DNA from 2 places in the Companilactobacillus bobalius genome. Region 2 is predicted to be linked to the other one. Evidence: riboswitches for the same ligand, from Rfam matches in the RefSeq annotation. Region 2 holds a riboswitch; the other holds the start of a gene.

Region 1 (13,694 bases), on a different contig from region 2:
ATCGTATAATCGGAAATTTGATTTTAATTATCTAAATTAAGTCAATTTTGTACTTATCCTTAAAAAAGATATTTAAACCATCTTATATTCATAGGATGGCTTTTTTTGATACAAAAAAACATCTAACAAAGTTAGATGTTTAAAAGTTTTTGGTATGGAGGATACAGGGATCGAACCTGTGACCTCCTGCTTGTAAGGCAGATGCTCTCCCAGCTGAGCTAATCCTCCAAAATGACCCGTACGAGATTTGAACTCATGTTACCGCCGTGAAAGGGCGGTGTCTTAACCACTTGACCAACGGGTCATAAATATTTATTTGTTTATTGCTCTCTCAAGCACAAGAAATATAATACAATAATAATAAAGACGTTGCAAGAGGTTTTTTTAACTTTTTTGAAAAATTGGGAGGAATTTGAATTTTGGATATACAAAAGTACTTTGAAAGCGCAAAAACAATGGATTTAGCTCAAGATATGTTAGGACATACTTTTACTTATGAATCTGATCAGGGAAAATTTTCAGGTTTAATCGTGGAAACAGAAGCCTACCTAGGCCCAATCGATATGGCCGCTCACAGTTATAATGGTCGTCACACTAAAGCTAACGATCCACTCTATCAATCTGGTGGGACTATCTATATTTATTCAATTCATAGTTGGCTAGATATGGATATCAGTATTCAAAAAGCTGGAACACCGAATGGTATCTTAATCCGTGGGTTACAACCATTAGAGGGAATTGACTTGATGGAAAAGAATCGTAGTAAAACTGGTTTCGATGTCAGCAATGGACCTGCCAAGTGGATGGCAGCTTTTGGCATTAAAGATAAGTCCTTATCTGGAACGGTCTTAAATGAACACAACTTTAATTTCTCCGCAAAAAAAGTCCAGACTCCTCAAGAAATTCTTGCCACACCAAGAATCGGTGTGAAGAATAAGGAACCTTGGACTTCAAAAAATATGCGTTTTATCGTAAAGGGAAATCCTTACGTATCTAAATTACCAAAACGAGAAATGAATTTAGACACATACGGTTGGTTATAATTTATCACTTCTAGCACGAAGAGCGTACAAAATAGCTACTGTATCGACTACTTCTTGAAGCATTGCCCCAATAATGGTTGGAATTAAACCAAATCCAGCTACTATCATTAAAGCGACACAAATGAAAATTCCGATTAATACTGCTTCTTTAGCAACCTTCATCGTATCGTGGGCTATTTTAACAGCTGTCGTTACTTTGCTAAGATCATCTTGCAAAATGACCGCATCAGCTGACTCACTGGCGGCATTAGCTCCTTTGTACCCCATTGCTATTCCGACATCGGCTAAAGCTAAGGCAGGAGCGTCATTAACACCATCCCCAACCATTACAGTAGGATGATACTCTTTACCTAAACTTCTAATAATCTTTACCTTATCAGCTGGCAAACTAGATGGGAATGCCTTTGTAATACCCACTTCTGAAGCAACCAATTCGGTTGCCTCTTTTTTGTCTCCTGAAATCATTAAAATATTACTAATGCCAAAATCTTTTAATCCTTGAATCGTTGTTTTAGCTTCTGGTCTAATTTGATCCAACAAGCTGTACACACCTGCGTAGTCTCCATCTATTGAGACATAAACACCTGATCCACTCACGGAATCTACTTTTTCATCAGTTACAAACTCAGCTTGACCAACCTTAACTTCAATATCACCAATCTTACCCACAATTCCTTCAGCCGTTGTTTCTTTCAAATCCGTTACCGGTAATAATTCCAAATTATGCTTTAAAGTAAAGTCGACAATAGCCTTAGCCATAACATGACTTGAATTCTGTTCCAAAGATGCAGCATAGACCATAACTTGATCTTTGCCGAAACCATTGACTGATTTGAAACCATTAACAATTAATCTTCCCTCAGTAATGGTACCTGTTTTATCAAAAGCCACTGTTCTAGCAGAATTCAATTTTTCTAGGGCCGTTCCTGACTTAACGATAATTCCATTTCTACTTGTCCGACTCATTCCAGAAACAAAAGCAATCGGTGCAGCCAAAATCAATGGACACGGTGATGCCACTACTAGGACTTGAGCAATTCTAATCGGATCTTTAGAAATGTACCATGCAATCCCCGCAATTACATAAGCAATCAATGTAAAAGGAACTGCATAACGATCAGCCAATCTAACAAAGTGTGCTGGATGTGTTTCAGATTCTTTAACTAACTTAACAATGGCTTGATACTCCGAGTCAGCAGCCACTTTTTCGGCTTTAATTTTAAAAGGATTCTCTCCATTGATCGAACCAGACATAACATGTGAATCTTTACCAATCGTTACAGGAACTGATTCACCAGTCAAAGATGATTCATCCACTTCCGAAGTCCCGTCAAACACTACTCCATCAACTGGAACTTGCTCTTTAGGACGAATCAGTAACTCATCACCGATTTTAACATCATCAATATCAATATCCTTAACTGTTTGATCAACAATCAAGTGTGCTTGTGAAGGAGTATTATCTAAGAGTGATTTCAATTCACTTTTTGCTTTATTGGCCGCATACTCCTCTAAGGAATCTCCACCTGTGAGCATTAGTAGAACAATCCATCCAGCCCAGTATTGGCCCAATACAATTGTCGCTACAATTGCAGTAATCGCTAATAAATCAATTCCGAAGTTACCCGATTTTATTACCTTTACCATATCGATAAACATGATTAAAGCCAACAATAAGCCTAAAATACTGATTATCAATTGGGCATAGCTAGGCAAATGAAAGATAAATTCCAATACTGCCGCAATAACACCAATTGCCAGTGTTGCATATAATTTAATTTTATCGGAATTCATAAAATCACGTCCTCCCTTGAAATACTTTTCATTAACATAATTATACAATTTTACAAATTATAAAAATAGTATTTAGGGACATAATTTAGAATCATTCTCATTTAGATTCGTTTATCATACTATAAATTTCATCATCATTTATCATAACGGCGTTATGACAATGCATCTCAAAAGGCCTACCTAGATACTAGGTAGACCTTTTATAAATTTATTATTCTTTTTCATGTGCAAAGTAAAACGTAGTTGCTGCATAAATAAAGACAACTGCGGTTATGAAGATGTGTACTCCATACAAAACTGAATTAGTTGGGCCATCAGTTACGTGATTATTAAAGAACCCTAATGCATTTATTTTTGCAAAATAACTAATAAAGTAAATAGTCGTCATATAAACTAATTGTTGTGACACGTTACCTATACAGGAAAGTTGATATTTGATTAAGAAGGCTCTTTCAGAATCCAAATCAGGATGATTATAAAGAGCATCATTTAAAATACGATTATCAGTTCCCACAAAGATAGCACAGAGAAATAACCCGACAAAATAAGTAAAGTTAAATAGCGATAATACTAAACCAATTAGAAGTAATGGATATCTAAATGATTGATATTTCTTTAGAATGACAGGCCCCAATTCAAAACCAATTAAATAAATCGCATAAATCAGCATTAAAGAATTAAATCCAAATCTAACGGTACTATCAAACACCGCGTAAAGCATAACGTAGTTCATGATTACTCCACGATTAATAGCTACTAAGCTTACGGGAAAAATCTTTTTATGGATGTCAATTTGATAATATGCCAAGAAAAGAAATAGCATAATTGCCACTATACTGATGATCAGATCAAATGTCTGAGAAACAGCCTTTAACCTAGTATAACGAATGATGAAGACTAGCATAACTAAACTAGCTAAAACAATTAGGCTAAATAGTGAATTAACACGAAATTTCTGTTTAGTTTCAATTCCTTGGTAAAAGGTCAAACGATGAGTAATGTTCATCCCACCTACCATGGCAGCGAAGAATAGAAAAGCTAGTAAGACAAAGGATAAACTTAACATCTTAGTTTGGGTTGCAATCAATTGAACAACAACCAATAATATTAAAGTCAAAATAACCGATAATGTATGCATCCGATTAAACTTGAACTCTTTATCCATTTTGCCTCGCGATCTAACTGTTAAATAGTACGGCCAGATCCAACTTGAAGCCAATCCTAATAGAATTCCCCCAATTATTCCAAAGACAGGATTACCTGCACCTAAAATACACAATGATCCTATGACTCCAAAAAGACTGGACATAGCAAGCATAGTTGAAGCTGGTAGTGTAATAAAGGTAGTCAATAACATTCCCAAAGCTCTAAATGTATATAACATTAAGAACGGCAATGCATAGACAAATATATTTTTATTCTGATTGTACAAAGTTAAACAAAAAAAATACGGTATCGCAACTCCAGCATTGGCCAATAGGTCCAAAACACCTTCGTTAAAAACGTTCGTTATTCGTTTCATTATTTTCTCACCCTAATATTAATTGTCTTTGAATATTTTAACAGAAATATCCAAAAAAAAATGGAACACAGCCTAAAATCTGCATTCCATTTTAAATTAACTAATTATGGACTAAATTATCGGCAACTAAACGTTCAGCAATTTGTACTGTATTCCAAGCTGCACCCTTTAAAAGATTATCAGAAACAACCCACATATTGAAGGCACCTTCATTTTCCAAATCTGGACGAATACGTCCAACATAAGTATCACGCTTACCTACCGCGTTGATTGGTTGTGGATAAATTTGATGTTTAGGATCATCTTCCAAAACTGCTCCTTGTGCTTGTCTGATCAACTCTTGAATCTTTTCAGTTGTAGCAGACTTATCCTCAACTTCGATATAAATTGATTCACCATGACTAATTGGAACCGGTACTCTGACGCAAGTAGCTGTGACTTTGATCTCGGGTGAGTCCATATCGCCAAGCATAATTTTCTTAGTCTCATGAATCATTTTCCACTCTTCATGAGAGTATAAATTATCCTCTAAAACGTCAATTTGTGGTAAAAGATTGAAGGCCAATGGATAGTGTTTTTCGTCACCTTTTGTAGGAAAAATATCGGCATGCATATCCTTACCATCCAAATAATCTTGTGCCTCTGAATATAATTCATTCAAAGCGCTTTGACCGGCACCACTAGCAGCTTGATAAGTTGAAACAATAATTTGTTTTAAACCAAAAGCTTTTCTAATTGGTTCTAGTGCCACCATCATTTGAATAGTTGAACAATTTGGATTAGCAATAATCCCATGATGATTATAAAGTGCAGCTTCATTTACCTCAGGAACGACCAAAGGAACATCCTCTTCCATTCGAAAAGCACTAGTATTATCTACACAAACAGCACCACGTTTTACAGCCTCAGGTAATAATTTTTTAGATACTGATCCACCAGCTGATGCTAAAACAATATCAACACCCTCAAATGATTCCGGTTTGGCTTCCTCAACCGTTACGTCCTGTCCCTTAAATTGTAATTTCTTACCTGCAGAACGATATGACGCTAATAATTTTATCTTATTAACCGGAATAGTTGATTGCTCTAATTGTTGAATTAAACGTGTTCCGACGGCACCTGTGGCACCTAAAATTGCTACTGTATATCCATCACTCATAAATCTTCATCCCTTAAATCAATTTTTTAAATTCTCCGTAAAAATTCTTAATCGTTTCATAGCTTCTTTAATATCATCCATTGAAGATGCGTATGACATTCTAAAGTGACCTTCGCCACCTTCACCAAAAGCTGTCCCTGGCGTTACACCAACTTTTCCTTCTTCAGCCAACTTATTGGCAAATTCAATTGCGGTTAAATTAAATTCAGCCGGAATTTTCGAGAAAGTATAAAATGCACCTTCAGGCAAGTTTGTTTTATAACCAATATCATTTAATTGATCAACAATATAATCACGACGTTCTTGATAAATCTTTTTCATTGGAATAGGGTCATCAATTCCATTCGTCAAGGCTTCCTTAGCAGCATATTGGGCCGGATTGGAAGGAGCCGTTACAACGAAGGCATGCATTTTTGCAGCATTCGTAACGAAGCCCTTAGGAGCTGCAATATAACCGATTCGATAACCCGTCATAGCATGTGATTTAGATAAGCCATTGATCAAAATAGTTTTTCCAGGCATTAACTTAGCTAGAGAAATATGCTTTTCTCCATATGTCAATTCAGCATAGATCTCATCCGAAATAACATACATTTCCTTATCTTTAACGACATCAACAATTTCTTGTAGTTCATCTTTGGAATAAACAAAACCGGTTGGATTACCAGGGAAATTCAAGATTAAAGCTTTTACTTCATCGGCTCCTTCCTTGGCGATAACCTCACGTAATTTTTTACCAGTTAAACGGAAACCATCATCAGTGGTATTCACTTGAACTGGAATTCCTCCTAGAATTTTTACAATTGGTATATAAAGCGCAAAGGTTGGTGTAGGAATCAATACCTTATCACCAGGATTAATAATGGCTGCTAAAGAATCAAAGATAGCCTCAGTAGCTCCAATTGTTACAACAATTTCTGTTTCAGGGTCATAATCGACTTCAAAACGTTTATTTAAATAATCAGAAATAGCTACTCTTAAACCAATGATGCCCTTTTGGGCTGAATAATGGGAATCGTTGTCTTTAATACTTTCAATAGCAGCTGTTTTAACGTGCTCAGGAACATTGAAATCAGGTTCACCTAATGTTAATTTGATTAATCCAGGGATTTTAGCAAATTTTTCAGCGAAAATCCGAATTTGAGAAATTCCCATTGGTTCTATAGTTTCGTTGACAACATTTTTTACTGTTGAATCTAATTCTGGCATTCTATGACACTCCTTAAATTATAATAATTTAATTCTATAACAAACTGTATTCATTTAATTAATTATTTTGTAATAATATTAAATAATTTGTTCCAAACCAATAACTAAATGATTACTTTTCATCACTTCGTGAATTGCCAGCTTAACACCTGTCATGAACGATTCTCGATCAGTAGTACTCTGAGATATAGTTAAAGTTTCGCCAACTCCACCAAATATAACCTCTTCGTCTGCAACAAAACCTGGTAATCTGAGTGCATGAATCTTAATACCGTGATAATCCCCGCCACGAGTATCAAGTGGATCTTTACTGCTATGTTGTTTCTGATCATGTCCTCTAGCTTCATAAATCAATCTAGCTGTATTTAAGGCTGTCCCTGAAGGTGCATCAATTTTATCCTCATGATGCTTTTCAACAATTTCTGATTCAGCAAAATATTTGGCAGCTACTTGAGCAAATTTCATCATCAAAACAGCTGATAAACCAAAGTTCGAGGCAATAATTCCGCCTAAGTTCTTATTATCAGCCAAACGTTTTAACTCATCTGTCTGCTCTTCACTCATACCACTTGTTCCAATAATTGGACGAATATCATGCTCAATCGCAAATTTAGTATTCTCAAACACTGCACTAGGTATTGAAAAATCAATCCAAATATCGGCTACAACATTAATATCAGTAAGTTCGTTATAAATTTTAACGTCTTCATTTAAACCATAAGTCTGTGGATTCAGGTCAGTCACACTTGGATTGAATCCAGCGACTAATTTCATGTCTTTACTTTGATCAACCATACTAACTGCCTTTTGACCCATCGATCCATTAAACCCTGAAACAATAACTCTTATCATAAAAAGACTCCTAAAGATTCAATTTTTCAAACAAAACAGCTTTTTCCGCTTCATTCAACGACACAATTGGCAAGCGACAGCCACCAACTTTATAACCTAATTTATTAAGAGCCGCTTTAACGGGTGAAGGCGAAGAATACATGAATAACGCAGCCATTTTGGGTGTTAATTGACGTTGAATTTTACCGGCTGTCTTATAATCACCGGCATCCAATTTCTGATACATTTCAGTCATTTCATCACCGTAGAGATGTGAAGCTACCGAAATAACTCCATTGGCTCCAATTACCTTGGCAAATAAGGCTTGTGCATCTTCACCACTATAAACATTAAAATCATCAGTTGTATGTTCAACAATGTATTCCAAGTCCTCCATTGTATTACACTGCTTAACTCCACTAATATTATTGTTCTGAGATAACTTAACGACTGTTTCCTTCTCCATCAACACACCCGTTCTTCCAGGAATGTTATAAATCATAATTGGTAAAGGAGAGTTTTTAGCAATAGCTTCAAAATGAGCTATCATCCCTCGTTGATTAGGTTTGTTGTAGTAAGGAACCACAACTAATGCCATGTCGATACCTTGAATCTTCGCCAACTTATTAATAAAATCGATTGTTTGAGCAGTATTATTACTACCAGCTCCAGCAATGATTGGTACACGTCCATCAACTATTTCCGTAAAATTACGATATAAATCTAACTTCTCATTTTCCGTTAACGTAGGTGTCTCGCCGGTCGTTCCTCCAATAACGAATCCCTTAGAACCGGTTGCTAACAAATGCTCCGTTAACTTTTTTAAAGCTTTATAATCTATTTTTAATTCTTCATCAAATGGCGTAATGATAGCCGTCATTAAATCAACATCTGTAAACATTTATGCTTCCTCCGAATTCATTCGATAATTCAAGAAACCTACTATAGCATCGACACCTTTTTTAATAGCGTCTTCCTTGGGAAGAAAATCATGTGAATGTAATGCTCCTGAACTCTCTACCCCTAGCCAAAACATTGTGCCCGGAATCTTATTTAATAAATATCCAAAATCTTCTCCCGTCATTTTAGGCTCAGTTTCAACAAAATCAACTGACGGTTGGTTTTGCATATATTTGATAAATTTCTTTGTTAGTTGTGGGTCATTTTCTACGGGAAAATAACCACCTTGGTTGTATTCCACCGTGATTTGACAATTGAATGACTTCTGCAAACCACTAGCAATCTCAGTTATTCTTTGACGAATAAATTCAATCATTTCTTGAGTTAAACCACGAATTGTTCCTTCCAAACGAGCTTGTCCAGCAATCACATTGCGGATTACTCCAGCTTGCATCTTGCCGAATGTTATCACGCCACATTTCGTAGGATCAATATTGCGAGAAATGACTGTCTGAACTTGATTAATAAAATTAGCAGCAATTACTATAGCATCATTGGCTAAATGAGGATAAGCCGCATGACCGCTTTTACCAGTGATAATGATATTTACTTCTGTTGTCCCAGCAAACAATGTACCGTTACAACATCCTATAACGCCTGATTTCAATTGTGGATTATCGTGTAAACCATAGAATTCATCAACCTTAAACTGACCGCTAAAAGCTCCTATATCATAAGCAACTTTTCCACCACTTTTACTTTCTTCAGCCGGTTGAAAGAAGAAAATCAAATTGTCCTTGGGTTGATTGATACTAAAATAATTTAAAATTCCTAAAGCTACAGTCATATGAATATCATGACCACAAGCATGCATTACATGTGGATGCTTTGAGGCATAACTCAATCCATTCACTTCATCGACAGGTAAGGCATCCATATCACATCGATAACCGATATTTCTTTGAGGATTGCTGCCCTTGACCAACACCAACAGAGCAGTTGGTAATTCTGGTAGCTCTTTAATTTCCAAATCGGTCTGAGGAAAACTTGCAATCACTTGTTTCACGTAATCATGTGTCTGATGCTCATCCATCGCTAACTCTGGAATCATATGTAAATGTCGTCTGATCTTAATTAATTCGTCACTAGTCAAAGTCATCTCTATAACTCCCTTAGATTACTCTCAATTTGAGTTTTATCAGTTGTCTTTTGATCTTTGATTTTCAATACTTTGGCTGGTACACCGGCCATTACACTATTAGGTGCTACGTCTTTAGTAACAACTGCTCCAGCACCAATAACAGCACCATCACCGACTTGCACACCTTCTAAGACAACAGCATTGGCACCAACGATAACATTATCACCGATTCGAACTGGTTGGGCAGAAGCCGGTTCAATCACTCCCGCTAAAACCGCATTGGCTCCGATATGTGAGTTTTTACCAACAATTGCACGGCCGCCAAGAACGGCTCCCATATCAATCATTGATTTCTCACCAATCTCAGCACCGATATTAATCACTGCTCCCATCATGATTACCGCATTAGCACCAATCTCAACTTGATCACGAATAATGGCTCCTGGCTCAATTCTGGCATTGATATGCTTAATATCTAACATTGGTACGGCTGAGTTTTGTGCCACTGTCTCAGCATAAAAATCAGTTAAATGATTATCCTTTAAGATTGGTTCAATTACTTGGTAATCACCAATAATGATTGCTAAATCATTAGTTTTAAAAACTTTAACCTCCCTCGGAAAATTAATTTGAGAAATATCCCCTTGTAAATAAATTTTCACTGGCGTAACTTTCTTAGCATTTCCTATATAATTGATAATTTCTGTTGCGTCCATCTTTGTCATATTTTTCTCCTAATAATTACCATCTAGTTTAATTAAATCTTCATAAGTTTCTCTTTTAACTACTAATTTGGCCTGTCCTTTTTCAACAAAAACAACTGCCGGTCTGGGATTACGATTGTAGTTCATAGCCATTGAATAACCATAAGCTCCAGTATCAAGAACTGCTAAAACATCCCCAACTTCCGTTTGTGGAAGTTTTTGATGCTTGATTAAGATATCACCTGATTCACAATATTTTCCTGAAATATGGACCGTTTCAACATCTGTTTGATTCATTTTATTAGCTACGACTGCTTCGTATTTAGCTTGATACAAAGCTGGACGAATATTATCACCCATACCACCATCAACCGATACATAAGATTCCAATCCAGGAATATCTTTTCTTGAACCTATTTTATAAAGCGTATATCCAGCCGGTCCCACAATTGAACGTCCTGGTTCAATCCAAATTTCTGGAACTTCTTTGCAATCCTGTTTTAATTCCTGACCGATGACTGAAATAAAATCACTTGCGGTGATAGGATCATCATCTTCGTTATAACTAATCCCAAAACCACCACCTAAATTGATTACCTGAGGCCAATAATTAAATTCACTTTGAAAATCTTTAGAAATTTCAATCATCTTTTGAGCCAACATTTTAAATCCTTCAGTACCAAAAATCTGTGAACCAATATGAGCATGATATCCCAACAATTTCATCTGTGGATTATCCAAAACTAATTTCAAAGCTTTTTTGGCCTGCCCAGACTTAACGTCGAATCCAAACTTACTATCAGTTTGACCAGTCTGATCATACTTATGTGTATGAGCTGAGATTCCTGGGGTTAAACGTAACATTACTTGGATAGTCTCTTGAGATTCTTTCAAAACTTGTTGTAAAAGTTCGATTTCATGAAAATTATCTAACATGATAACTCCGACATGATTTTTTACCGCCATCTGTAATTCCATCAAAGATTTATTGTTGCCATGAAAACTTATCTTGTCACTCGGAAAGCCAGCAGCTAAGGCTGTATACAATTCTCCACCCGAAACGACATCCACATGCACATTTTCTTGCTTCATAACTTGATAAATAGCTTTGACGGCAAAAGCCTTGCTAGCATAACTAATTTGATAATTTAAATGTTCTTTTTCAAAAGCAGATCTAAATTTTTTTATTTGATTACGAACCTTGGAAATATCAAAAACATAAAGTGGCGTTCCATATTCTTTAACTAATTCCACACTATCAACGCCATCAATCATTAAATGTCCATTCTTGCTTGTTAATTCATCTATAATCATTTTCAAAACTCCTTTATCAAACAAAAAAAGATCTCTTTGCTTAATAACAAAGAGACCTTTTCGATCCACCTTAAATTTGTCATAAGCTCAACGTGATATTAAATCACGACAGTTCGTATTCTCTTATTAATACGCCCCAGTTCATCAGATCCTGTAAAATCTGACACTTCGGCAACTTCCCCTTTCAATGAGTTCAAAGTCATTACAGTGACTCCCTCATTTACTCATGTCGATTGCGACCTCTTTTATTGGTATTAAGATTATAACAATACTCATTATTCGTCAAGTAATATTAAAAAATAACTGTTTTTTCTAACTTTATCGTGTTTCTTCTTGTCATGACAGCTAAAAATGATACACTCATCATTAAAAACTATTTAATTTTAGGGGTGTATTTCATGAAAGTTATCAAGTTTGGTGGTAGTTCCTTGGCCACTGGAGAACAATTTGAGAAAGTTATTAAGATTATTAAAGACGATATTGAACGTAAGGTTATCGTAACTTCTGCACCTGGAAAAAGATTTTCTGATGACACTAAAGTTACTGATCTATTAATTCAATATGCCAATGCTGTCATTAATCAAGATGACTATCAAAAGATTGAAAATAATATCATTTCCAGATATCAAGAAATCAGTGATCACTTCAAACTTGATGATTCAGTAATCAAACTTCTAAAATCCAAACTAGATAAATTGGCTCAAGATAAGTTTACTGACAACGAACATTTAATGGCTGCATTTAAAGCTCACGGTGAATTTTTAAATGCTATCTTATTGACACAAGTCCTTAACGCTCAAAATATTAAAGCGACTTTTATCGATCCTAAAGATGCTGGTATCAGAGTTCATGGTCAACCCAACGATGCGGATATTTCATCTGAAACTTACAGCAATTTGGAACGACTTCAATTGCCCAAAGACTCAAGAGTCGTTTTCCCAGGATTCTTCGGATACAGTGCTGATGGTTCAATTTATACCTTCTCCCGTGGAGGATCAGATATTACTGGTGCTATTCTTAGCCGCGGATTGAATGCTGATCTATACGAAAACTTTACTGACGTTGATGCAATTTACGTTGCCAACAATCACATCGTCGATCATCCACAAGCAATAAAAAAGATGTCCTATCGTGAAATGAGAGAGTTATCTTATGCTGGTTTTTCCGTTTTTCAAGATGAAGCCATCATTCCGGCTGTTAAAGGACAGGTTCCTGTAAATATTAAGAATACTAATAATCCACAAGCAGATGGAACAATGATTGTTCCTGAACAATTCATCTTTGACCCTTCTAATCAAATTACCGGTATTGCTTGCTCTAAAAGATTCTCAGCACTCTATTTACACCGTTATCTTTTAAATAAAGAAGTTGGTTTTACTCTGAAACTTTTAAAGATTTTTTATAAATATAATATTTCTTATGAGCATATGCCTTCCGGAATTGACGATTTAACTGTTATCTTTGATCGTAGCAAACTAGATAAAGATACTATTCAAAAACTCTGTCGTGATGTTAAAGAAACTCTTCAACCGGATTACTTAGAGTGGATCGATGACTATGCCATTATCATGGTAGTCGGTGAAGGAATTGCTCACAATATCGGTACTATCGGTAAAGTGATTGATTCTCTAACTCAAAATAATATCGCCATTCACATGATTAACCAAGGTGCTTCCCGTATATCTATCATGATTGGGACTCGTGCTTCAGATGCTGATAATGCTGTACAACAAATTTATAAAACTTTTTTTGATTAAGTGAGGTTCAAAAACATGGTTAAACTATTAAAAGTTCATGGTTCAGAGAATCAATTTTTTATCTTGGACCAAACAATTCTAGATAACAAATTAAATGATAATGAAGTAAAGAATCTAGCAATTAATCTTTGTAAAAACATTTTAGACGGTGCCGACGGACTTTTAGTCATTGACACCAGCGATGACTGTCTCGGTAAAATGCGCGTTATCAACGCCGACGGTAGTGAAGCCAAAATGTGTGGTAACGGATTACGAACGGTCAGTCGTTACCTATCAGAAAAATATCAATTAGATTATTTCAAAATTGAAACCTTAGAATC
Region 2 (17,635 bases):
CAAAGGCCAACGTTCACAATTTTTGCCATTTGACTGGCCCGCTTTCCATCAAGGCAGCTTGATTGTTGTCGGTGACGATGGAACTCGTTACTTCGATGAAAATGAAATCCACAGACACGGTCACATTCAAGACCACGGCAACTGGAGAATCCCTCTAGCTCAACGTCATCCCTACGTCGTCTTTGATCAAAAGAAGTACGATGAATTATCTAACGATAAAAATGCTCCTTACCCAGAATTTTTGAAAGCTGTCGTTAAAGCTGACAATCTTGAAAGTTTGGCCAAAGTTTTGGATGTCGATGTTGATAAGTTGCAAAAAACTATTACAGACTTCAATTACTTTGCCGAACAAAAACGTGACTATGCTTTCAATCGTGATCCTGAAACCTTGACTGCTTTTGACGATGGTCCTTATTATGCTCTAGCAATGGTGCAAGGTCTATTGAATACTCAAGGTGGTCCAGTTCACAACTCTCATGCCGAAGTGGTCGACAACGATGATCAAGTAATCCCTCATCTTTATGCTGCCGGTGAATTAGGTAGTTTGATGGGACGTCAATACAACGGTGGTAGCATTTAGCCGAGAATTTAATCTTTGGTAAGATTGCTGGTGAAAATGCTGCTAGTGTAAAATCTGAAGCTACTACCACAAATGTTGATGCTCAAACTTCAGCCAGCATCCATGAAGAAGGACTCGGTTCCGATATTGCCGAAGAACATTTCGAAACAAATGATAATCAATATATCGGTAAATCAACTGCCGGTATGGGTAACGAAATCGTTGTCCGTGTCACAGTTGATGACGACAAAAATATTCAAGATATCGAAGTTTTGAAACAAAGTGAATCCGACGACTACGGTTTGAAAGCTGTTGAAGAACTTCCAAAAGAAATCGTCGCTAAGAATTCTGTCGATGTCGATACCGTTTCTGGTGCTTCAGCTTCAAGTAAAGCCATTAAAGAAGCCGTTCAAAATGCTTTAAATAAAGTTGAATAAAAAAAGCCAACAATATAGATTTAATTGTCGACTTCAATTTCATGAGCTAACCTCTTCAGGTTAGCTTTTTTGTTTATTTTTTATCAAAAAAATGGAGAAACACGTCTGTGTTTCCCCTGGGAGGTATTTCTCAATTCATTATCTAATACAGTCATTATATAATTAATGCGAGTAAATTTATATAGCTTAGGGAAATTTATAACATTTTTTTGATATTCTTTGATTTGTAAAATAATCTTCTTTGAAAAGGCATACATATGAATTGTTAAAAATTTGCACGACAAATTTAAAATCGAAAAAGTTATCAGCCGTGCAAACTTTCGTGCAAAGTCATTTGATTTTCTCTGACATTCTTGGATTTTTACAAATAAAAAAAAGCCTTGAATGCTGATCTAACAGTATTCAAAGGCTCTTCTTTTTTAACTGACATTCTTATTATGCCGTGTGCAGGAGTCGAACCTGTGACCGCCGGTTTACGATACCGATGCTCTACCAACTGAGCTAACACGGCAAGAAAAAGAAATCCTATAAAAAAAATACATCTAATTCAAATGAACTAGATGTATTTCTATTGAAGACACCTAGGATTTCCTAAGTATTTATAACTCCGGATGTCAGACTCGAACTGACGACACCCTGATTAACAGTCAGATGCTCTACCAACTGAGCTAATCCGGAATAATTCAATAGCTCTTTAACAGAACTATTAAATCTTATCAATCTATTGGGATTGAGTCAATACTTATTTGGCATTTTCTTTAGTAATTTTTGTAATTCCACCCATGTATGGTACCAATACGTCAGGAATTGTAACTGATCCATCTTCATTTTGGTAATTTTCAAGGATAGCAGCTACGGTACGACCTGCAGCAAGTCCTGAACCATTCAAAGTATGTGCCAACTTTGTCTTACCATTTTCGTCACGGTAACGGATATGAGCACGACGAGCTTGGAAGTCAAGACAGTTTGAACAACTTGAAACTTCACGATACTTGTCTTGAGCAGGCATCCAAACTTCAAGATCGTATGTCTTAGCTGAACTGAAACTGGCATCCCCACTTGAAAGTACGATAACGTGATATGGTAGTCCTAATTGTTTCAAAATATTTTCAGCATTAGCTGTCAATTTTTCTAGTTCATTGTATGATTCTTCTGGTTTTGTAACCTTAACCATTTCAACTTTATTGAATTGGTGCATACGGATCAAACCACGAGTATCACGACCAGCACTACCTGCTTCTGAACGGAAACAAGGTGTTAGAGCTGTAACGTACTTAGGTAAGTCTTTTTCATTCAAAATCTTACCGGCAAAGTAGTTTGTCAAAGGTACTTCAGCTGTAGGAATCAAAGTTAGTGGGTTTTCATCAACCATAACTGTATAAACGTCTTCAGTAAACTTAGGGAATTGACTTGTACCAAACATGGCATCGTTGTTTACCAAGTATGGAGGGATAACTTCTGTATAGCCTTCCTTTTGGTGTTGATCCAACATAAAGTTGTAAACAGCACGTTCAAGTCTAGCACCCATGCCAATGTAGTAAACAAAACGTGAACCAGCAACTTTAGTAGCTTGTTCAAAGTCTAAGATTCCTAGTTCTTCACCGATATCCCAGTGATGACGAGGTTTGAAACCTTCCTTAGGAATAGCACCGACTTTACGGATTTCAACGTTAGTACTTTCATCAGGTCCAACAGGAACTGAATCATCAGGAATATTAGGTAGACGAACTAAGATATAGTTCATTTTTCCTTCTGTTTCTTCAAGCTCAGCATCCAAGTCCTTAATGTCTGAACCAACTTGCTTCATAGCAGCAATTTCGTCACTGGCATCTTCTTTATTACGTTTCTTAGTAGCGATACCTTGAGAAACAGTGTTTCTCTTTTCTTTAAGGGTTTCACTCTTAACTAATAATTCACGACGTTTGCTGTCATAGCCAAGCAATTCATCAATTTCATCACTAGTTACTCCACGTGATGCTAACTTGTTCTTGATCCATTCTGGATCTTTTCTAATCAATTTGATATCTAACATTGAGATTCTCCTTTTTGATTTTTGGCTTGAGAGAGTTTGTACTCTTTTTTGGTTTGGGGTGAAATTTTTTTTGATAACCATTGTTCTATTTTTTATAGTGGAAACGAGCTTCGCAGGGACAACTCCTTCCGGTTAAGTCAACTTATCTCTGCCGGCGCTTCGCTACCGACTGAGATAAGTAGTCTTAATCCTCGGGAGCTGAACGCCCCTGCTCCGCTCTCTACAAAAAAAGGCCGATTCATCCCAATAAAGGGACGAATCGACCATTCGCGGTACCACCCAGTTTCAGTGTACGCAAATACACTGCACTTTCAGACTTTATCGGATCAACCCGAACGGCATTACCCGTTGCCAGAATGCTGGAATAAAAGCCTTTGCGATTTTCACCAACCATCGCTTCTCTGAAAGGTTTATGAGTAGGCACTCTCTTAGCGTTATATTCATTTCTAATAATAATTTAAACTAACTTAAATATCAATAGCGGTTGTGTTTTTGTTCATGTTTTACATCGATATCTTCTAGTTTCAAAAACTTAGTCTTATATCTAATCTTGTAGTAAAGCCAACATACGAACAAAATAATCAATCCACTATAACTAATCAATAATCTTCCGATATTGAAATCTACCATTGATCTTACGTCTTGTCCTAAGATAATAATAATTCCTAAAACAATGGCTAAAATTGGTCCAAATGGGAACCACTTTGCTTTATAACGAAGATCATCTAGATCATAGCCTTTATACAAGTATGCTTTTCTGAAACGGTAATGTGAAAAGGCTATTCCTAACCATGCAATGAATCCGGTTAGTCCTGATGCGGCAACTAACAATTCATAGAATGAATCACCATACAAACTTGTAAACAAGGCGATGGCTCCAACTAAAGCTGTTAATAATAGTGAAAATACGGGAACGCCTCGACCATTGGTTCTTTGGAAAGCCTTTGGTGCCATGCCTTGTTTACTCATTGACCAGAGCATACGGCTGGCAGCATATAATCCTGAATTAGCAGCAGAAATAACTGATGTTAAAATAACGGCATTCATTACTCCAGCAGCTAGTGGAATACCAACTTTTTTGAAGACAATAGTAAATGGACTGATAGCAATATCGCCAGCTCCTGATCCTAATAAGTTAGGACTTGTATAAGGAATCAAGGCACCGATAACGGCGATTGACAATATGTAGAATAACAAGATTCTCCAGAAGACTTGCTTGATAGCCTTAGGTATACTCTTCTCGGGTGTAGCAGATTCACCTGCGGTAATTCCGATCAACTCGGTACCCTGGAACGAAAAACCAGCTACAACGAATACACTCAGAATTGCCGGTATTCCACCAACAAATGGTGCTTTCTTGTAAGTGTAGTTAGTTAAACCAACAAAATTTTGATTGCCTAGAATACCTAAAATACTCAAGATACCAACAATCAAGAAGATGATTACAGCAATAACTTTAATTGATGATAACCAATATTCAGTTTCACCAAATGATCCAACTGAAATAAAATTAATTACTAGTAAAACAATCATAAAAGTTAAACTTATTTTCCATGATGTCCAACTTGGGAACCAATACTTAACAACCAATGAAATAGTTGATAAGTCTACCGCTAAGGTAATAGCCCAGTTAAACCAATAATTCCAACCTAAAGCAAAGCCAAAGGCTGGATCGATAAATTTAGTTGCGTAAGTTGCAAAGGAACCGGAGACCGGCATATAAGTTGCCATTTCTCCCAAACTTGTCATCAAGAAATAGACCATGATACCGATAGCCGCATAAGCTATCAGAGCTCCTCCAGGTCCTGCGGTTGAGATTGAAGAACCACTGGCAACAAATAATCCAGTTCCAATCGAACCTCCTAACGCAATCATTGATAGATGACGAGTCTTTAACGACCGACTCACATCATTATTTTCCATCTTTCATTCCCCTTTTATTTGGACATAAAAAAAGTCCCTATTATCAGAGGAACTACTGACAATAAGGATTATAATTATCCCAATAATCAATAGCTCAACGTTTTTCAAAAAATAAGAAACTCATTCTCTGAACGTACGACAGTCTACCACCTATTAAGTAATAGCCCAATCAACTTTATCAAGTAGGGATAAAATGATTTCGGCAACTTTTCCTTTAATGTTTTTTCAAGGTACCCTATCGTACTCCAAAACACGACTAATAAAAATTGCGCCTCTATCTGATTACAAAATATTATAAATAAATGTTAAGATAGTAGCAAGTAGTGTTTCTTATATTTATTAATCTTTTTAAATTAACAATTTAACATTGCCGGGGGAAACAAACATGTTGGAGCAAATTTTCTTAGTTAAGCAAGACGTAGAGAAATATCGAATGCTAACTGTTATTAAGTCGCTACCTCCTCGTGAAGTAAACTTGAGTAATATTAGTAGTAGATTACAATTTACGTACCAAAAAACATATAACATTTTCCAAGCACTGCTAGAAGATTTTGCCGATGTCGCCCCTGATATCGATCCTAGTGACACTAAGATTGAGTCAATCGACTTTAGTAAAATTTTCATTGATACTTACCGCCTATACTTAGTTAAGAACTCGGTAGTTTTTCAGGCCTTTAATTATGGCCTGACCAGTGCTAATCCATCATTTGAGAGTTTCAGTAACGAACACTTTACTAGTAAATCAACTCTCAATCGTCGAATGTCCAAATTCAGAGCCTTCCTTAAAAACTTTGGACTTAAAATTTCCAATTCAACCCTTGAGATCAAGGGTAATGAGAAAAATATCCGATGGATGGCTTATTATGTCTATTGGTATACTTACCATGCTCAAGAATGGCCATTTAGCCTTATTCAAGAGAACTCAATCGATCAAATTATTGCCAAAGCGGGAATAACTTTTGACAATCCAATCGTACATTTTCAACTGAAGTATTTCTTGGCAATCTCCAGAATTCGTTTGATCAAACGAAATTATATTGAAGATTTGCCATATTACAACGTTGTCTTCGATAATCAACAACTAGGTGAAGAGATTTTAACTCACGATGATTATCCAATTGTGCCACTAGATGCCTTACATAATGAAAATAAGCTGATCAATCTCTTTAGAAAGACAGCCTTTCAACCTAGTGACACCGCCTTTGAACAACCAATCAATACTAATGCTCGTATTAATCCGAAGTTCTACGCGCTCGTTTATCACTTTATAGATTTTCTTAAAGAGCATTATCACGATGATATGACTGTTTATCATAATCAAAAGACTTTGAAGCACATCATGACTTATGTCACCCGTGATATTGTTTTCTATTACATCATGGCGCCATATTCCTTGATGCATCTCGATACAATGTACGCTGAGGGTAATGAACAATCATATACTGACTTGTACAAAGACGTTTATACCTTCTTCTCAAATGTTGATCAAAATGAATTTCCGGGCATTTATAATGCGGCTGAATTAATTTCAAAAGATTTATATCAAATCTTGCCAAGTTATATTTCAACAATTCGTGAAGAAGATTTCATCCGTGTTAAAGTCTTAATTGACCCAGGTAATCAGGCCGCTGAGGTTGCTTTAAGAACAGTTCGTAATCTCGAATTCGTTGAAGTAGTTCCAAGTAACGTTTACGATGATGTCGACGTCTTAATCACTTCATTGGATGTCTTACCATTGGATATCGAGAAAAAGAAGTATCCAGGAAATCTTAAAGTCATTCCCTGGGATATTTCCTCCACTAGGCCAGACTATATCTGGTTATTGATTCAATTGAATCAAATCTACGTCAAAAAACTTAAAAATAAAATCACCACAAATAAAAAGAAAAAAGTTTTGTAAAGAAATAGACGAACTCATAACGAGTCCGTCTATTTTTTTACAATGAATTAATTGCTGTCCAATTTAAAGTACCAGTATATTGACCAGCCTCATTTTCTTTACTAGTATCATTCTCCAATAATAGACCTGAATTATTTGTCCAATCATCAGAAATATCATCAACTGTCTTCGTTTGAAAATGTTTTTTCATAATCAAGCCGCCTTCACTGTGAACTACGTCGGTACTAAAATACCGAGCTTCTAGGAACATTCCATACTTGCCAACTAGTATTTCAACTAGTCAGTAGAGGTTACTAAGGCTTGTTCCAAGCCAATATTTAATATGTTTTTACTTGCATTGACATCTCTATCATGGTGAATACTACAATTTGGACAATCCCATTCTCGAATGTTTAATCCGTGTTTACCATCGTCATAACCACAGTTAGAACAAATTTGACTAGTTTTGAATGGATTAACTATCAAAAGTTTTTTACCATACCATTCACACTTGTATTCAAGCATTAGTCTTAATGCACTCCATGATTGGTTGGCAATAACACGTGATAATTTATGATTCTTAAGAAGATTTTTGGTTTTCAAATCTTCAATTACAATCATGTCATTATTTTCAACTAATTCACGAGTTATCTTATGAAGATAGTCTTTCCTTTGATTAGCTATTTTTTCACTGTATTTAGCTACCATGAGCTTAGCCTTTATATAATTACTGTACTGTTCTAAAGTTTTTGGGTCACTCAATCCAAATTTTTTCTTGTATTGAATGTCCCTCAAAGCCTGAGTACGTCTTCTAGCTAATCGTTTTTCCCAATGGTGTTTCTTTTTAGCTAATTTTTTATCAAACCGTATAGCCTTATATTTTCTACCGTTTGAACAAATGACTAGATCAGAAACACCATATCAATTCCAACTGATTTATTAGTCTTAGGTAATTGCTCTGGTTCTTCATCAACCGTTAAAACAGCATAATACTTGCTAGTAGATGACTTACGAATCGTAACGTACTTGATGATACTAGGAATTGATTTCTTGTTCTTATATTTCATTACTCCAAGTTTAGGAAGTTTTATATAAGAGTTATCAATGATCTCAACGTTGTTATTTACGAACTTAGATTGATAACTTTGTTTGGGAAACTTCTTGCTCTTGAAACGAGGAAACTTACGCTTTTTACTAAAGAAACCCCTATATGCCTCAAACAAATCTTTATTAGTGGCCTGAAGACTGGTGCTTTCAGCTTTCTTTTACCGGATAAAACACCAACAAATACCGTAAAAAATCTAAAAAGAATATCGGTTAGAGAACGGCTCAAGAAATACCCGGAAACAAAATCACAATTATGGAGTGGCCATCTTTGGTCTTCAAACTATTTTATGAGCACATTAGGAAATGCATCTAAAAAATTGTAATAGAATGTGTTAATTAACAATTAAAAAATATAATAATGGTCGTCCAAAATATTGAAAAAACTCGGTAATAAATTACCGAGTTTTTTCAATTGACGACCTTTATAAAAGCTTTTATTTCATAAAATGAATCATTTTTAACCTAAATTGAGTTATTCAAAGTCCAACTAATTGTTCCTGTATATTTTCCACTAGAAACTAGATCACCATCTGAATGCAACAAGATTCCAGTATTTTTCGACCAGCCCTTAGTCACATCAAAGGTACCCGTCTCCGACTTTTCAATTTCTGAATTACTAATAAGTGTTGGTGAATTCAAATCAGCTACCTCACCTTGGGCATCCCGATAAAACATTTCACCATCAAAAGTCTCACTATCGTCGTTCACTAAAGAAGTACCACTGGCTGACAGAGACCACGATGAATCCTGAGCAATCACATTGACCTGCCAATCGTCATTTCGACGTACATCTCCAGAATAATATGATTGGATATTAGCAAATGAAAAGTTACCATCACCTAAATCAAGTTTCAACGATTGCGCATCAACTGTCACCGTAAAGGTCTTCGTCTCTGATTTATTATTGTAGTGATCATTGGCTGAAATTGTTATCGTGTGTGTACCTGGGCCTAGAATCTCTTGTTCAGGTAAGTCAGTTCCGGCGTCAGAACTACCATAAAACGGAAGTGAAAAATCAATCTTCTTATTGTCATCAGTAGCCGTGACTGCCATTTGACTCAAATTTTTACCATCAACTGTCACATTTAAAAGAGCTCCCTCACTTTCAAAGGCACTACCATCAGCATAAGTAAGTGAACCCTTCAAATTGGTACTAGTAATAGTTGAAATCTCAGTTGATGACAAACTAGCATCCAAATTTAGAGTTTTGATTTTAGGATTACGGATAACAAAATCAGTTGCCATTGCATCACCAATATAAGTATCACTGGCAAAATGAACATGACTAGATGCTACCTTCGTATTGTCAGCAACCGTTGTTGGCGTGGTACCAGTTAAAGTAAGCGTAGCCTGATTATTAGTCGTATTCAACACGTTCGTAACCAAACTGATTGTGTGGGTCAAAACACCAGTCTTATTAGCTGTGTCAATTTCTGAATTAGAAATATTCTCCGTATTGCCATTAGCAAATTTAATTGAAGCACCATAATTTAAAGTAACGTTTTTGGGCACATCAATTGTCGTTTTGATTTTACCAACATCTTCTTGTCCACCATTGTATTTCAAATCGTACTGTAACTTCAGATTATCGCCAGCATTGATTTCTTTATAATTAGAAGTCAATTCGCGATCATTTTGAGTAGAGTCGAAGATTTTAGCATCAACTGAAACATCAGCCAATGAAGATAATTGTTCATAAATCAACTGAGATTCACTTGCTCCCGTATTACCAGCACCAACAAAACCCCAAGTAACCTTTTTATCACTGCCTAAATTAAATTTACTCAAGTCGATTTCGACCGTTTTATCTGCCTCGATTGGATTTGTAGCAGAATCTACTCCAGTATTAGTGTTAGGTGTACCATCAATATTTTTATCATTGAATTTATAAGTAATATTGGCCGTCTTACCATCATTATTCGGATTATATAGAATCGAAACATGATGCCAACCGCTATTTGTACCAATCGTCCGATAAATTGGTGACTGATGAATCAATGAATAAGCCCCATTACTCAGTGGTGAATAAGATTGCTCATCATCAGGATATCCCGAAGCAATGTGAACCTTGTCACTGACTAATTGAGTACTATCCAAACTCGAATCTTTGTCAAAAGCATCATTCACGTTCCCACTGACGTTAGGATAATTATCAAATTCTAGTGCCCAACTATTTTGAATAGCGTTCGCCAAATGGGATGTATTCTGATCCGCTGCCCAAACACCTAATGTTTCCATTGGTGCCGTCGCATTGCCATTCAAAGTCGACAAAGCATTAGTGCCATTAGGATCGTTTTGCATAACGAATGCTAATCCACCACCACTAGCAGTGTCTACAGGAGTTTTTATCCAAAATGAAAAATAAGCATTCTTAGTGACATCCATCTTATTCTTCTCATTTGACCATAAAATCCCATTATTATTTTTACTACTCCAAAAAGTCATGTAAACCGTATTACTCAAAGTATTATTAACAACAGCGGCTGCATTCGTTCCACCATTGATCAAACTGGATGGTTTAGTAAAAATACCATCTTTTGCTGGTCTACCTATGATAGAACCATTCGGTGTATATCCCAAGACATCATCATTACTTAGCCCAGTTGGCGTATCATCAGCTTTAACTGTCGTTGCACTAAAAAGAACAATCATAATACTGGCAAAAAATAATAGAACATTCTGCCAAAGATTTTTAGTCTTCAAATTAACGCCCTCCTTCAGCCTACTCATCAAGCTTATTATATTCTCAATAAAATAATATCTCCACCTTAATTAAAAGAATAAAAAAATACCTCAAGCATTATTTGCTTGAGGTATCGGTAGCTTATTTCTTATGACGAGATGATCTTGTATTACCAGATCTAGTAGTCTTATTAGGATCATTCTTTGGTTTTCCACCAAATCTCAATCCACTACGACCTTTAGGTCCTTTACCGTTCTTATTACGTTGTGAATAGTACAAGTACATCCAAACAACAATTACGATTAAAACAATAATTCCAATGATGATACCAATCCACTGCTTATTATTACTTTCCTGCTTAGGATTGATGGCATCTTTAACACTATCGACTTCTTTTTGTTGAACCGATATATTTTTATCAAATGATTGAGAAAATCCAGAATCATTTTTCAAAGTAATATGTGCTTTATAAGTTCCCGATGTCAACTTACTAATCGGAATAAAGTAATTGAATTGTGAATTAGGCGCAATTTGCAAATTGTCAGCGTTGTACTTAATCGTCTTACCATTATGTTTGATGTGAGCAGTCAATTTAACTTTATTAATGTTAATCGGAGCTGTGTTATCTAACATATAAGAAATACCAGTTGAACCCGCCACAGCCCTTGGAGCAGCTGAAGTTAAATGCATACTAGGCATTACTCCATCGTCTTTTGAACGTAGAACAACACCCTTAACGTAACGCACTTGATTCTTGATATTGATATTTTTTGACTTAGTAGGACTGACTGACGCTGTGGTCGTGACTCCACCAAGAATAATTCCGGCGTATTCTGAATCTGGAGATTTAACTTTGAATTCAACCGTCTTATTCTCACCAGTATCCAACTTAACAACTTGTTTCCTTGAACCATCAACTAATGAAGTCAATGAAGGAAGCTTAGACTTATACAATTTAGTATTGTATTTATCATAGCCAATCACACCTGAGTCAGCTGTATAAGCATTGTTAACCTCAGCAGTAACTGTAATTGGTTTCGTACCAGTATTCGCAATTAAAACTTTTAAAGTTTGTTCCTTCTTAGGAGTTACCTTCAAATCAAAATATGATTCATTCTTGTCAATTTGATTGTCAGGTAAAATTGCTTGAATAGCATAAGATTTGTCTGGTGCTGCCTTCACCGTTGTTGCTGGTAAAAAGGCAATTAATAACATCAACAATGTTGAGAAAAATAATATTATTCGTTTTTTCATATTTTTAACTCCTACCTGAATACCAAATGGCCCAGAAAATAAGGAAAATCAATGATACTAAGACACAGACAATCAAAATATAAGTTGTGGTCTTGTTATAGATCAAGCCTTTACAACGTTTGTTGATATCATTCGCCTGATCTTGCGTAATTTTATATGTCTTATGGAAAGTCCAAGTAGCTTTTCCACTTCGGGCCGCACCCTTAACAACATATTCACCCGCTTGAATTGGTGTCTGATTCTGATCAAAATCAACCGGAATAGCTGAATTAGGTGCAACTTTATTATACGTCGTATCGGCAACCATTTCCTTAGGTCCCAAATTGAAACGATCCAACCAACTCTTACGTTTTACAGTCATATGAACGATAACATTCTTCATCTGACCAGGTTCTTTATTTTGCAAATTGATAATAATATGCGGTTTTCGACTAATTACGTCCAAAGCCAAATTATGTAAACTGATAATACCACCAACAGCTTTATTGTTGCCCGTTATCCAGACTGCAACATTGGCATTACCTTTGGCACCATCCCTAGCTGCATCATAGATGTTAAATCCACCCATAACTAATCCTTCTATCTTATCAGATGGCAATTTAATTTTAAAAGTCACATCTTTAGTCTTATTCGGCTCCAAAACTAAGGTCTGTGGCTTGGTCATATCGGCAAAAGCATATTTCAAACCATACTGACCTGCACGAACCTTGTCTGTATAGACGATTTTACCATCCATGGAAGTTGTTGCATTTGTTGGTACAATTCTCAAACGTAGTTTATTAATACTGAAATTACCAATAGAAATCTTAACTGTACGTGTAGCATTCGGTTTGCCAACAATATCAAACCTATCAGTAACATCACTATTAGCATCCTCAATTAAGGGAGTCACTGTAACATTACTAATATCGGCCTTCACGACAGTGTTGTTAAACGTTATAAAGCCTATAAAGGCAAAGAATACCATTGATAGAAAATAGATTATTTTTTTATTCATTGTTCTGCCCCTGATAATTACTTCACCTCTAATAATACTAAAAAAGCCGTTCCAAGTCTTGGAACAGCTCAATATTTAATTATTTATCAAAGAATATTAACGACGACGACGTCTTGTAGGTTGATTGCCATCTCCACCGTTGTTGTTCTTGTTATTGTTTCTCTTACCTAAGTAAATACCTAATCCTAGGATAATTGCCAAAGCAAGAATGCCTAATAGGATGTACAACCATAGATAATTAGGCTTGATACCAGCTAATTTATTATACTTAGCAGCATCGTTATTTGTGATTGCAAAGTCTTTATTTAAAACCCAACTCTTCAAACCACCATCTGTTTTATAAGTTAACTTCAAATGATAATTACCCGATTGAAGAGTTTTTTTACCCCACGGAATACTCAAATCATAATTAGTAGTTGAAGCAATATCTTGTGAACTATAATTCTGAGTTATCTTAAAGCTTTTATCACCTTTTTTAGTGACAACAGCCTTAGCAGAAAGTGTACCTGCATATGAATTAGTAGAGTTATGAACATTGGCTAAAACGCCTTGTTTTCTACCCTTAAATGTCTGTACCAAACCAGGTTTTACCGTTCTAACTGAATACTTAGGTTGTACTTTAGGTTGGCCAGTTTGATGAATTTGCACAGGTATAGAATAACTAAACTTATTTTTAATCAAAGTACCATTATCTGAGACGCTTCCTTTAGCCTTCTCTTTATATGGAGCAATTGTTACACCACCCATTAAAGTACCTGCAAATTTTTTCTTAGGAACAGTCACGTTTAAAGTAATTGTGGCTGTTGTATTGCCTGGAACTTTAAATATTGATTTTTTTGGAGATAACGCGTCTTTAGTTTGAATTTTAAGAGATGGATCTTTTACATTCGTATCATCATACGATAAAGTACCATTATTATTAGTATAGGCAGTTGCTGCATAATAAATAAAATTACGTGTATCACTGGCCTTATTAACAACCATCAATTTCAATTGTGCAGTTTGACCAGGTTTACCCGTTACCATATACGATCCATTATCAATATTTACGACATCATTACTTTCGCCACCTGGTTTAATCGTATAGTCACCAGAGGTTGCGGCCCTAACATTAGTAGCACCGAATAATCCTGTTATCATAGTAAAAATAAATGAAATTAGAAACAAGAATCTAACTTTTGGTTTCAAAACTTGAACCTCCCTTTTTAAAATCAATGCATAAGTCGTTTATATTATAAAATAAAAACCACTACTATTGTAGTAGTGGTTAACATTTTAACATTTATATTTTAAATACTCACTATGCTGTAACAGTAGATTTTGTCTTCAATGTCCATGTAATTGTAGCATTGTATGATTGAACACCATCTTTGCCACTTGTTGCTGGAGTATCTGTAGCTAAGTTCAAGTATGTGTTCTTGTCAGTTGGTGTAAATGAAGCATTGATAGGACCATCTGTATATGTACCCTTATCCAAGTCAATCATAGTTGAAGCTTCTGGAGCTGTTGAATCAGCACTTCCGGCTTTATTAGCTGCACCGGCAATATTGATACCTGTAGTATATCTAGGACCATCGGCTGAAACATCGCCACCCTTATCATTCTTCAATTGTGTCTTTTGTAGATTCAAAACAAATGGTTGACCTGTCTTGTCATCACTACCGGCAAAGAAGTTTGTAATAGCAGCATCAACTGTGAATCCAGGTGCGTCAGTACGTGAATCAGTTACTGTTAATACACCTTTATCTTGACTATCTGTAGCACTGTCATCACGATTGTTGCTATCCAAAGCAACTGTTGTGCCAATGGCAGCATTACCAAATCCAAAATCAGGAACAGAATCTAATGTCAAAAGACCTGATTGAACTTTAACATTAGCATTTGATTGAGCTGATGCTTCACCAACAGCTGTAGTCTTTCCATCTGTAGTTTCATCATATGCAATTGCTAATTTACTATCACTGCCACCAAGTGGTCCAACATCTGTACCAGCTTTGTATGAAACAGTTCCATCAGCAGCTGTAGCACCTGAAGATGTAGCAGCTTGTGCTGTGATTGTTGGTGCAATTGCTCCTAAAACGATTCCTGCTGTTGCTAATGATCCTGCTAAAACACTCTTAGATAATTTCATGATATATCCTCCCTGATATAGAAAATTATTTTTTGTTTTTGTCTTTCTTGATTACAATTAGATAATACCAAATTTTACGAACCGTACATCTCATAATTTGTAAAAGATATTTATCAGAATTGAATCAATTTGTTACCTTTGAAACGTGTAAAGATTGGAAGCTTTTCCGGAACTTCAATCCATAAAAAGCGAATAGACCAATCAAAATAGTAAAGCCTAAAATGACTAATCCGGTATCATGCGCATCCCCGGTTTGTGGGTATGTTGACATGTTGTTGACGTTGACTGACGGTGTATAGTCAGTATCTTTAGCTTGTGTTTGGCTACCGGTACTTGTTCCAGTATTATCACCAACTAAGACGTTAGCATTAGTTGCTGCACCGCCTGCGCCTGAAGTACTACTATCAGACGTCTTAGCGAGTACCGCAACTGGTGCTGCAGCGTCATTCCCTGCCGTGCTGTCAGATTCAGCAATAACTTTGTTAATACTGAATCCACCAACCACACCTAACAAAATAACGGCAATTGCGAAGAAACCGACTATTCGCTTTTTGACTGTGAGACTTTTTCTAGTTCTCGTTCTTTTTTTCATATAAAAACCTCTCATCAAAAGTCAGTCTATTTTCTCCTTACAAGAAGTATAGTACCATCCGTATACCATTTGCTTACTCCGAAATAATTAAGAATTTCTTACAAAAAGTGAACTATTCCTTCAGAAGATAATATCTGACTATATTGCTATGTGTTGCGAATGGAAGCGCTTGGTCGGCACTGTAGATATATTTGAACCCTAATTTTTCTAAAATCTTCTGAGGAACTTGATTTTTTTCTTCAGTGGACGCCCAAATCTCTTTCAAGTGCAACTGTTTAAATCCATAATCAATCACTAACTGCATTGCTTCTGTCGCAAATCCCTTTTGTCGATACTTTTGATCGATAACAAAGCCGATTTCTCGTGTCAAAACAAGGTCTGCGGACTCTCCACGATGATTGATCTCGATAATTCCTACCATTGTATTATTTTCTACTTCAGCAATGACATTAGCATCATCTCTTTTGCAATACATTTCAAACAACTGGTGAACATAATTGGAATCCGTGCTATATTCCAATCCCGCTAGTTCATGATTAGTCTTATCACCGACTAACGCTAGAAACTGAGGAAAGTCAGTTTCCGTAAAATTTCTTATCTTAATATCTTTTCCTACTATTAACATGGCATCACCTCAATTTGCAATCTAATTTCTAGGTTTTTATTTTGCCCTAACTTATAATGAGTCTAGCATCAAAAAAGAAAGGGTGAATATTCGTATGAATTTGGAATTTAAAGGACAAACTGTTGCCACAATTGGTCAACCACTATCTGTTGGAGATAAGTTCCCCGACTTTACCGTATTAAATAAGAACAATCAAGAAATCAAACTCAGTGATCTATTAAACAAACCATTATTGATCAGTGTCGTTCCTAACATCAATACTAGTGTCTGCAGTATTCAAACTAAACATTTCAATGAAGAAGTCGATGGTCACTCGGCTATCAACTTCGTTACCATTTCTACTAACACTGTTGAGGAACAAACCCACTGGTGTGCAGCTGAAAATGTGAAGAACATGCAAATGTTAGCTGATGTCAACCGCGACTTCGGTAAGAAATCCAATCTTTGGATCAAGGACTTGGACATTTTGGCACGTTCAGTCTGGGTAGTTGACCCTAACGGCGAAATCACTTATTCTGAGGTAGTTCCAGTACAAACTGACGAACCAAGTTATGATAAGGTACTGGATCAGATTGACCAAATGAATTAGATTCATCGAACCATTCAGCATTTGTAAAAATTCCTATACAAATGTAAAGAACCATTCCTGATAATAATACATTTCAATAAGAAATCTCGACCAATTTACAATAAATTGTCCGAGATTTTTTTAGTTTAACGACGGCGATGTTTGACAAACGTTACAAAGTGCAAGATACAAGCCAGTAAGACAAAGAAAATAATAGTAAAACTAGTATAATTCAACCAGAAATTGTTACCGATCCATCCTGAGAGTGGTAATTGAATCCCCATTGTTATTAGTGCCATCACGGCAATCATAAAGAATAGCTGTATATATCTTTTCACGGTTGAATCATCCTTTCTCTTTCTGACAGAAATCTTTTTAGCATACTTTTGACACAGTTTCTTCTTATTATATGGAATGGTTTTCATGCCAAAGGTATTCGGCAAAACTATTTCCCCTACTTTAATTACTCCAGCAGCGGACATTACTCGATCAATCGTCTTAAATGAATCGTCAGTCACACCAGTAACAAAGTTTTCTAATATAGAAACGTAACAAGACGAAATACTCAAGTAGTGCTTATTCTTGAATGGACCTGGTATCGTGTCGCCATTTTGTTTGAAATAGACAAACTTAGGTCGCATGCAGTCGAAAAAATTCTTTAAAACTCCTGACAATTCTCGCCAATAAGTAGGTGCAGCAAAGATCCAGACGTCACTGTCCATTAATTTCTGCGCCAATTCATCCAAAACAGGATTGTCCTCATGATATTTGTGAGGCGTAATATCATAATTCTCTAAGAAGATTGTTTCTGTTTCGATTCCACTATCAACATTTTTCAACACTTCATC

Evidence for each region. A riboswitch is a leader RNA that binds a small molecule or an ion and turns the genes downstream of it on or off. The one in region 2 is predicted to bind lysine.
Region 1: another riboswitch for lysine. It lies ahead of lysA (diaminopimelate decarboxylase); the one in region 2 lies ahead of LKACC16343_RS05330 (amino acid permease).

Annotation. Positions count from the first base shown of each region.
Region 1 covers NZ_MYFM01000008.1:1,407-15,100, reverse strand. Annotated here, with positions in the region: gene LKACC16343_RS11860 (hypothetical protein) at 1-35, shown strand, start outside; tRNA gene LKACC16343_RS11855 (tRNA-Val) at 156-228, opposite strand; tRNA gene LKACC16343_RS11850 (tRNA-Glu) at 233-304, opposite strand; gene LKACC16343_RS11845 (DNA-3-methyladenine glycosylase) at 420-1,043, shown strand; gene LKACC16343_RS11840 (heavy metal translocating P-type ATPase) at 1,038-2,837, opposite strand; gene LKACC16343_RS11835 (hypothetical protein) at 3,049-4,359, opposite strand; gene LKACC16343_RS11830 (aspartate-semialdehyde dehydrogenase) at 4,460-5,518, opposite strand; gene LKACC16343_RS11825 (aminotransferase class I/II-fold pyridoxal phosphate-dependent enzyme) at 5,537-6,727, opposite strand; gene dapB (4-hydroxy-tetrahydrodipicolinate reductase) at 6,806-7,579, opposite strand; gene dapA (4-hydroxy-tetrahydrodipicolinate synthase) at 7,590-8,459, opposite strand; gene LKACC16343_RS11810 (N-acetyldiaminopimelate deacetylase) at 8,460-9,617, opposite strand; gene dapD (2,3,4,5-tetrahydropyridine-2,6-dicarboxylate N-acetyltransferase) at 9,620-10,324, opposite strand; gene lysA (diaminopimelate decarboxylase) at 10,334-11,617, opposite strand; lysine riboswitch at 11,693-11,870, opposite strand; gene LKACC16343_RS11795 (aspartate kinase) at 12,016-13,374, shown strand; gene dapF (diaminopimelate epimerase) at 13,390-13,694, shown strand, end outside.
Region 2 covers NZ_MYFM01000003.1:26,231-43,865, reverse strand. Annotated here, with positions in the region: partial or broken gene LKACC16343_RS05350 (FAD-binding protein) at 1-996, shown strand, start outside; tRNA gene LKACC16343_RS05345 (tRNA-Thr) at 1,435-1,507, opposite strand; tRNA gene LKACC16343_RS05340 (tRNA-Asn) at 1,602-1,674, opposite strand; gene serS (serine--tRNA ligase) at 1,739-3,028, opposite strand; gene LKACC16343_RS05330 (amino acid permease) at 3,503-4,951, opposite strand; lysine riboswitch at 5,034-5,236, opposite strand; gene LKACC16343_RS05325 (helix-turn-helix domain-containing protein) at 5,337-6,851, shown strand; gene LKACC16343_RS14290 (hypothetical protein) at 6,889-7,041, opposite strand; gene LKACC16343_RS14515 (RNA-guided endonuclease TnpB family protein) at 7,128-7,700, opposite strand; gene LKACC16343_RS14510 (hypothetical protein) at 7,733-7,897, opposite strand; gene LKACC16343_RS05315 (transposase) at 7,967-8,260, shown strand; gene LKACC16343_RS05310 (L-type lectin family protein) at 8,400-10,640, opposite strand; gene LKACC16343_RS05305 (DUF916 domain-containing protein) at 10,762-11,874, opposite strand; gene LKACC16343_RS05300 (WxL protein peptidoglycan domain-containing protein) at 11,879-12,871, opposite strand; gene LKACC16343_RS05295 (DUF3324 domain-containing protein) at 12,968-14,059, opposite strand; gene LKACC16343_RS05290 (WxL domain-containing protein) at 14,172-15,002, opposite strand; gene LKACC16343_RS05285 (LPXTG cell wall anchor domain-containing protein) at 15,127-15,594, opposite strand; gene LKACC16343_RS05280 (GNAT family N-acetyltransferase) at 15,707-16,219, opposite strand; gene tpx (thiol peroxidase) at 16,314-16,808, shown strand; gene LKACC16343_RS05270 (flavodoxin family protein) at 16,934-17,635, opposite strand, start outside.